DNA from 2 places in the Kocuria cellulosilytica genome. Region 2 is predicted to be linked to the other one. Evidence: predicted binding sites of a transcription regulator. Region 2 holds the regulator's gene; the other holds the start of a gene.
What was found. Region 2 encodes LexA, which represses DNA repair genes until DNA is damaged. Its sites were predicted from a motif close to TCGAACANNTGTTCGA; they were not measured.

Region 1: a site for LexA is predicted at 1,869-1,884, ahead of RCG67_RS05735 (DNA polymerase III subunit alpha). Genes of this name have one in related genera too.

Annotation. Positions count from the first base shown of each region.
Region 1 covers NZ_JAVFWZ010000003.1:134,615-137,952, forward strand. The annotation lists gene RCG67_RS05725 (TIGR03885 family FMN-dependent LLM class oxidoreductase) at 54-1,022, shown strand; gene RCG67_RS05730 (MOSC domain-containing protein) at 1,087-1,659, opposite strand; gene RCG67_RS05735 (DNA polymerase III subunit alpha) at 1,894-3,338, shown strand, end outside.
Region 2 covers NZ_JAVFWZ010000011.1:100,319-103,656, reverse strand. The annotation lists gene RCG67_RS15015 (histidinol-phosphate transaminase) at 1-776, opposite strand, end outside; gene RCG67_RS15010 (LysM peptidoglycan-binding domain-containing protein) at 887-1,312, opposite strand; gene lexA (transcriptional repressor LexA) at 1,653-2,423, shown strand; gene RCG67_RS15000 (ATP-dependent DNA helicase) at 2,594-3,338, opposite strand, start outside.

The DNA of each region.
Region 1 (3,338 bases), on a different contig from region 2:
CCCGAGCTCACCCGTTCCCACTTCTCTGTTCCCGCCTTCGACCGGAGGACCCCATGGCGACGATCGGCTTCCACGCCTCCCACGAGCAGATCCCTCCCGAGCAGCTGCTGCTCGACGTCGGGCACGCCCAGCAGGCCGGCTTCGGCGCGGCCATGTGCTCCGACCACCTCGAGCCGTGGTCACCGCGCCAGGGCCACTCCGGGTTCGCGCTGTCCTGGTTGGGCGCGGCCCTGGCCACCACGGACCTGACGTTCGGGTTCGTGCACGCCCCGGGCCGGCGCTACCACCCGGTGGTCACCGCCCAGGCCACGGCCACCCTCGCCCGCATGTTCCCCGGCCGGGTCTGGACCGCCCTGGGCAGCGGGCAGAAGCTCAACGAGCGGGCCGTCACCCCGGACTGGCCGGCCAAGGAGCAGCGGCAGCGGTTCCTCGAGGGCAGCTTCGACGTCGTCCGCCGGCTGCACGCCGGCGAGGAGGTGTCCTGCCACGAACCCTTCCACGCCGACCGCGCCCGAGTCTGGGACCCGCCGGAGGTCCCGCCCGCCCTGCTCGTCGCCGCGCTCACTCCGACGACGGTCCGCCGCTTCGCCCCCGTGGCCGACGGGTTCATCACGGTCCAGCAGCCCCTGGAGGACCTGCGCCGGATGCTCGACGCCTGGCGCGAGGCCGGCGGCACCGGCCGTGCCGCGCTCCAGGTGCACCTGAGCTGGGCGGCCACTCAGGAGCAGGCCCGGGCGATCGCCCTCGACCAGTGGCGCACCAACGTCTTCGACCCCGTGACCATGGCCGAGCTCGCCTCGCCCCAGGACTACCTGCGCAAGGCGGTCCAGGAGGACGTCGGGGACGAACAGGTCGCCGGGGCGGTCAACGTCTCCGCCGACCTCGGCCGGCACGCCCAGTGGCTGTACGAGTACGCCGAGCTGGGCTTCGACGAGATCTACCTGCACCACGTGGGGCAGGAGCAGGGCCCCTTCCTCGACGCCTTCGGGGAGGCGGTGCTGCCCCAGCTCGCGCAGGCCTGAGCCTCCCCGGGGCCGTCCCGGCCGCCGGGCACGGAGGGGGACGGGGCCGGGCGTCCCGTGGGCGCTACGGCAACCGGGACGGCCGCCGCAGGACCGCCGCCCCGGCCTCCTCCGGATCGAGCGGGACCGGGCTGTGCAGCACGGCCGGTCCGCGGTGCAGGGCACCGCTGGACAGCGGCCGGCAGCGCAGGCCTCCTCGTCCCCGCATGGCGGCGTGCGCGCCCGGGGCGAGCACCCGGTCCATCCAGGCGCACGGGTGGGCCGGCCGGCCGCCGCGGAGCCGCAGGATGTCGCCCCGGGACTCCAGTGCGAACTCCTCGCCCAGCAGCGGGGCCAGCTGGGCGCCCCGGAGGACCACGTTGCGCCGGGTCAGGAGCGGGTCGAACGGGGGTGCGCCCAGGTCCTCGGCCATGGCCTCGAGCGCCTCGACGGCCAGCAGGGTGACGGCGGCGTCCAGGTGCGCGGCCTTGCCGAAGAACCGGTCGCCGACGACGCCCTTGCCGGCCACCAGCTCGGCCCGGTCGGCGTCGGTGCTGGGGACGTCCGCGGCGCCGTCCCGGGCGCGGCCGAAGTAGGCGTGGGCCGGGGACACGAGCAGGTGCAGGACCTCCACGTCGTACCGGTAGCTCTCCGCCATGCCGTGCACCCCTCCGTCGTGACGAGGGCCGCTGCCGCTCTGCCGTGCGGCCGTCCGATCGCAGCAGCCGTCCGAGCCCAGCATAGGGCCGGGGAGCGCGGCGGGCCCGGCGAGAGCTGTTCCGCCCGTCGTCCTCGGGACGCTCGTGCGGCGATTCCTCCTCCCGGGGGCCCGGCGGTCCTCCCGGCGGTTTGCAATTGACTTAATATTCGAACACGTATTCGAATGGGGGGCGTGAGCTTTCCGCACCTGCACGTCGCCACCGCCTTCAGCGCCCACTTCGGGGTCAGCCGGCCCGCCGCCCTGGCGGCGGCCGCCGCGGCGGACGGCGCGGACGTGCTCGCCTGCACCGACCGGGACGGGCTCTACGGGGCGATCAAGCACCTGGGCGCGTGCCGGGAGCACGGCCTCGACCCGGTCCTGGGGGTCGACCTCGCCCTGCTGGCCCCCGGCCGCGAGCGCGTCCTCGGCCGCGTGGTGGTCCTCGCGGCCGGCCACACCGCCGGCGCGGGCTACGCCGCCCTGTGCCGGCTCGTCTCCACCGCCCACGCCGCGGAGGGCCCGCCCGGGGCGACCGCCGCCGAGATCGCGGCCGCCGCCGTCCCGCCCCGGCACGAGGAGCCGGTCCTGACCGTGCTGCTCGGACCCGTCTCCGACGTCGGGCAGGAGCTCGCGGCCCGCCGCTACCGCACCGGGCGCGCTGCCCTGGCCAGGTGGCGGTCCCTGCTCCCCGCGCCGGCGCTCGCCGTGGAGGTGGTCTCGCACCTGGCCGCCCCCGGCACCGCGTGCAGCACCTCCCACGCGGCCCGGATGCTGCGGGCCGCCCTCGAGGCAGGACTGACCCCCGTGCTGACCAACGCGGTGCGCTACGCCACCCCCGCCGAGGCCGCCACCGCCGACGTCCTCGACGCCGCCCGCGCCCTCACCCCGCTCGAGACCCTCGGGGCTCGGGCCGGCCTCGTCCCCGGCGGCAGGGGAGGAGGCACCGGGCGGGCCGGTGGGTCCCGGCGGACCGCGGCGCCGGAGCCGCTGCAGCCCAACGGCCAGGGCTGGCTCAAGTCCGCCCGGCGGATGCGCGCGCTCGCCGCGGAGATCGCCCGGGCCGCGGACCTCGGCGCCGCCGGGGCCGCGGCCCTGCTGGCCGGCACCCAGCGGGTCGCCGACCGGTGCCGGCTGGACCCGGTCGCCGACTGCGGCTGGGGGCGCCCGGTGGTGCCGGAGGCCTCCGTGCTGGACCTGGAACGGCCGGCGCCCGCGGAGCTGCGGGCCCGGTGCGAGGCCGGCCTGGGGCGCCGCTACCCGGGCCGCCGCGCCACACGGACCGTGCGGGACCGGCTGGAGCGGGAGCTGAGGGTGATCGAGGACCTCGGCTTCGCCTCCTACTTCCTCACCGTGGCCGAGGTCTCCGCGATGATCGAGGAGATGGGCGTCCGCCACGCCGCCCGCGGCTCGGGGGTGTCCTCGCTCGTCAACCACCTGCTCGACGTCTCCCCGGTGGATCCGCTCGAGCACGAGCTGCTCTTCGAGCGCTTCCTCTCCACCGACCGCTCGACGCTCCCGGACATCGACATCGACGTCGAGTCGGCCCAGCGCCACCGCGTCTACCGGCGGATCTTCGAGCGCTTCGGCCCCGAGCGGGTGAGCCTCATGAGCATGCAGAACGCCTACCGCGCCCGCGG
Region 2 (3,338 bases):
TACGGCAGCCGGACGAGACGCACGGCATCGGCGACCTCCGGCGCGGCCGCGAAGTAGCCGAGGCGGGCGCCGGCGAGCGCGAACGCCTTGCTCATGGTGCGGGAGACGATCAGGCGGGGCCGGCCCTCGAGCAGGGTGAGCGCGGTGGGGGTGCCGCCGTGCGAGAACTCGGCGTAGGCCTCGTCCACCACCACGACCGTGCGGAACTCCTCGCCCGCCTCGTACACCGCGGTCACCACGTCCGCCCCCAGCGCCGTGCCCGTCGGGTTGTTGGGCGAGCACAGGAAGACGACGTCCGGCCGGTGCCGGCGCACCTGCTCGGCAGCGGACTCCGGGGACAGCCCGAAGTCCGCCGCCCGCTCCCCCGCGACGAAGGCGGTGTGCGTCCCGGAGGCCAGGAGCGGGTACATCGAGTAGGTCGGGACGAAGGTGAGCAGGGTGCGGCCGGGGCCGCCGAAGGCCTGCAGGATCTGCTGCAGGATCTCGTTGGAGCCGTTGGCCGCCCACAGGTTCTCGGCCCCGAGCCCGTGGCCGAGGTACGCCGCGAGCTCCTCGCGCAGGGTGGTGAACTCGCGGTCGGGGTACCGGTTGAGGGCCCAGGCCGCCGCGGTGACCTCCTCGACGATCGCCGCGTGCACGTCCGCGGGGACCGGATGGGTGTTCTCGTTGGTGTTGAGCGCCACGGCGACGTCGAGCTGCGGGGCGCCGTACGGCGTCCTGCCGCGCAGGTCGTCGCGGAGCGGGAGGGCGTTGAGTCGGTCCAGGTTCTGCGTCACCCGGACAGTTTAGTGCTCCGCCCGGGCCCTCCGGCCCAGGACCCGTCACGGACCCGGGGCTCCCGCGGCGGCCCGGGGCCACGCGCGGCCGGCCGGACCGGGCGGGCGGCTCAGGCGGCCGGGACCTCGAGCGGCCGGCCGGCCACGAGCACGGAGCTGTCCAGATCGTTGAGCTCCACGATCTCGTCCATGACCTCCCGCGGGTCCCGGTCCGGGTCCGCGGTCACGGCGAGCTCCCACAGGCTCTGCCCGGGATGGACGGTGACCTGCTCGGTCCCGGGGCCCGGGACAGGCTCGCTCGTGGCCGTGGCCGTCGAGGGGACGAGGAAGATCACCGCCAGCACCACGAGGGCGGCGGAGCCGGCGAGGACGGGCAGGCCCAGGAACACCAGGCGGCCTCGGCGGGTGAGGGTCAGCGGGGTGCGGGAGCCGGAGCCGGCGGGGCGGGCCCGCCGGGCCGCACGGCCGAGGCCGCCCGCCGCCGCGGAACCGCGGCGGCGCTCGACGACGGCGCTGAGGGTGGCACTGGCACTCATGACATGAACTCCTTGACGTTCCCGCACGGGCGGGCGATCTCGAACACCGGTCCGGTCGACGGCCCGTGCGGGCCTCCATTCGATCGAACATACTTTCGAATACCGATGACCCATGTCTAGCACGTGCCTGCGAACGCTGTCGACACCGGCTCGTACATATGTTTGAACACCCACGGCGTGTCGCCTAGGCTGAGGACGTGTTCGGGCCTCGGGCCGGCGCGCGCTGCGGACCCCCTGCGCCTGCCGACCGGGATCCATCGAACCACCCGGGTCCGACATCGGAACCGGGACCGTGAGGACCGGCGGCACCGGCAGCCGGACGGGAAAGGACGACGCTCCCATGGCCCAGCCCCCCACCCCCGAGGAGCCCCGCGCCCGGGGCGCCCGCCCCGGGGCGCGCTCGCGCAGCCGCGGGCTCAGCGTGCGCCAGCGCACGATCCTCGAGGCCATCCAGCGCTCCATCGCCGAGCACGGCTATCCGCCGTCCATGCGGGAGATCGGGGACCTCGTGGGCCTGGCCTCGCTCTCGAGCGTCACCCACCAGCTCTCCCAGCTCGAGAAGCTGGGCTACCTGCGCCGCGACCCCAAGCGGCCCCGGGCCATGGAGGTCCTCACGCCGCTGCAGCTGCGCGGGACCGCCGGCGCGGAGGCCCCCGAACCGGCGGCCGAGACCGCGGCGGCGCCCGCCGGCCGCGCCGCGGGCCCCGATTCCGTGGCCGAGCTGTCCACCTCGGCGGACGTGACGATGGTCCCGCTGGTCGGCCACATCGCCGCCGGCGGGCCGATCACGGCCGAGCAGGCCGTCGAGGACGTCCTCGCGCTGCCCCGCCAGCTGGTCGGGCACGGCGAGCTGTTCATGCTGCGCGTCAAGGGCGACTCGATGATCGACGCCGCGATCTGCGACGGCGACTGGGTGGTGGTGCGGCGGCAGAGCGCCGCCGACAACGGGGACATCGTGGCGGCCCTGCTCGACGACGAGGCCACGGTCAAGACCTTCCGCCAGCGGGACGGCCACACGTGGCTGCTGCCGCAGAACACCCGCTACGAACCGATCCTCGGCGACCACGCCACCGTGATGGGCAAGGTCGTCTCGGTGCTGCGCAGCCTCTGAGCCGCCGCGCTCCCCGGTGCCCTGGCCTCCGCCGCCGGCGGGGGCCCGGTGCCGTGCGGCCCGGTGTCGTGCGGCCCCCCTGTCGAACGCGCCGGCCGGGCCCGGCCGGTTCGCACCCCGCCCGCGCGGACGTCCGGGCGGGGGCGGCACCCGGTCGGCGCCGGGCCTGCTCAGCCCGTGGCGAGGCGCTGCAGGGCCCCGAGCACCACCGAGCGGTCCGTGGTGGTCCACAGCGGCGGCAGGGAGCCCCGCAGGAAGCCGCCGTAGCGGGCGGTCGCGATCCGCGAGTCCAGGATCGCCACGACGCCCCGGTCCCCGCCCGTGCGGATGAGCCGCCCGGTCCCCTGGGCGAGCCGCACGGCCGCGTGCGTCGCGGAGACGGACATGAAGCCGTTGCCGCCGGCCCGCTCCGCGGCGCGGCTGCGGGCGCTCGCCAGCGGGTCGTCCGGGCGGGGGAAGGGGATCCGGTCGATCATCACGAGCCGGCAGGAGGCCCCCGGGACGTCCACGCCCTGCCACAGGCTCATCGTGCCGAACAGGCTCGTCGAGGGGTCGTCGGTGAACTCCTGGACGAGGCCCGCGAGCGAGGACTCCCCCTGGCACAGGATCGGCAGGTCGGTGCGCGCGCGCAGGGCCTCGGCCGCCTCCTCCGCGGCCCGGCGGGAGGAGAAGAGCCCGAGGGCCCCGCCCCGGGAGGCCTCCAGCAGCGCCAGCATCTCGTCCAGCTGGGCCTCCGTGAGCCGGCGGCCGGGCTTCTCCAGGTGCTTGGCGAGGTAGAGGATGCCCTGTCTCGGGTAGTCGAAGGGGCTGCCGACGTCCACGCCCTCCCAGCGCGGGGCGCCCTCGCCGCGCAGGCCCAGGGCACCGGCGGCGGAGTCGAAGGACGAGCCGACGGACAGGGTCGCCGAGGTGAGG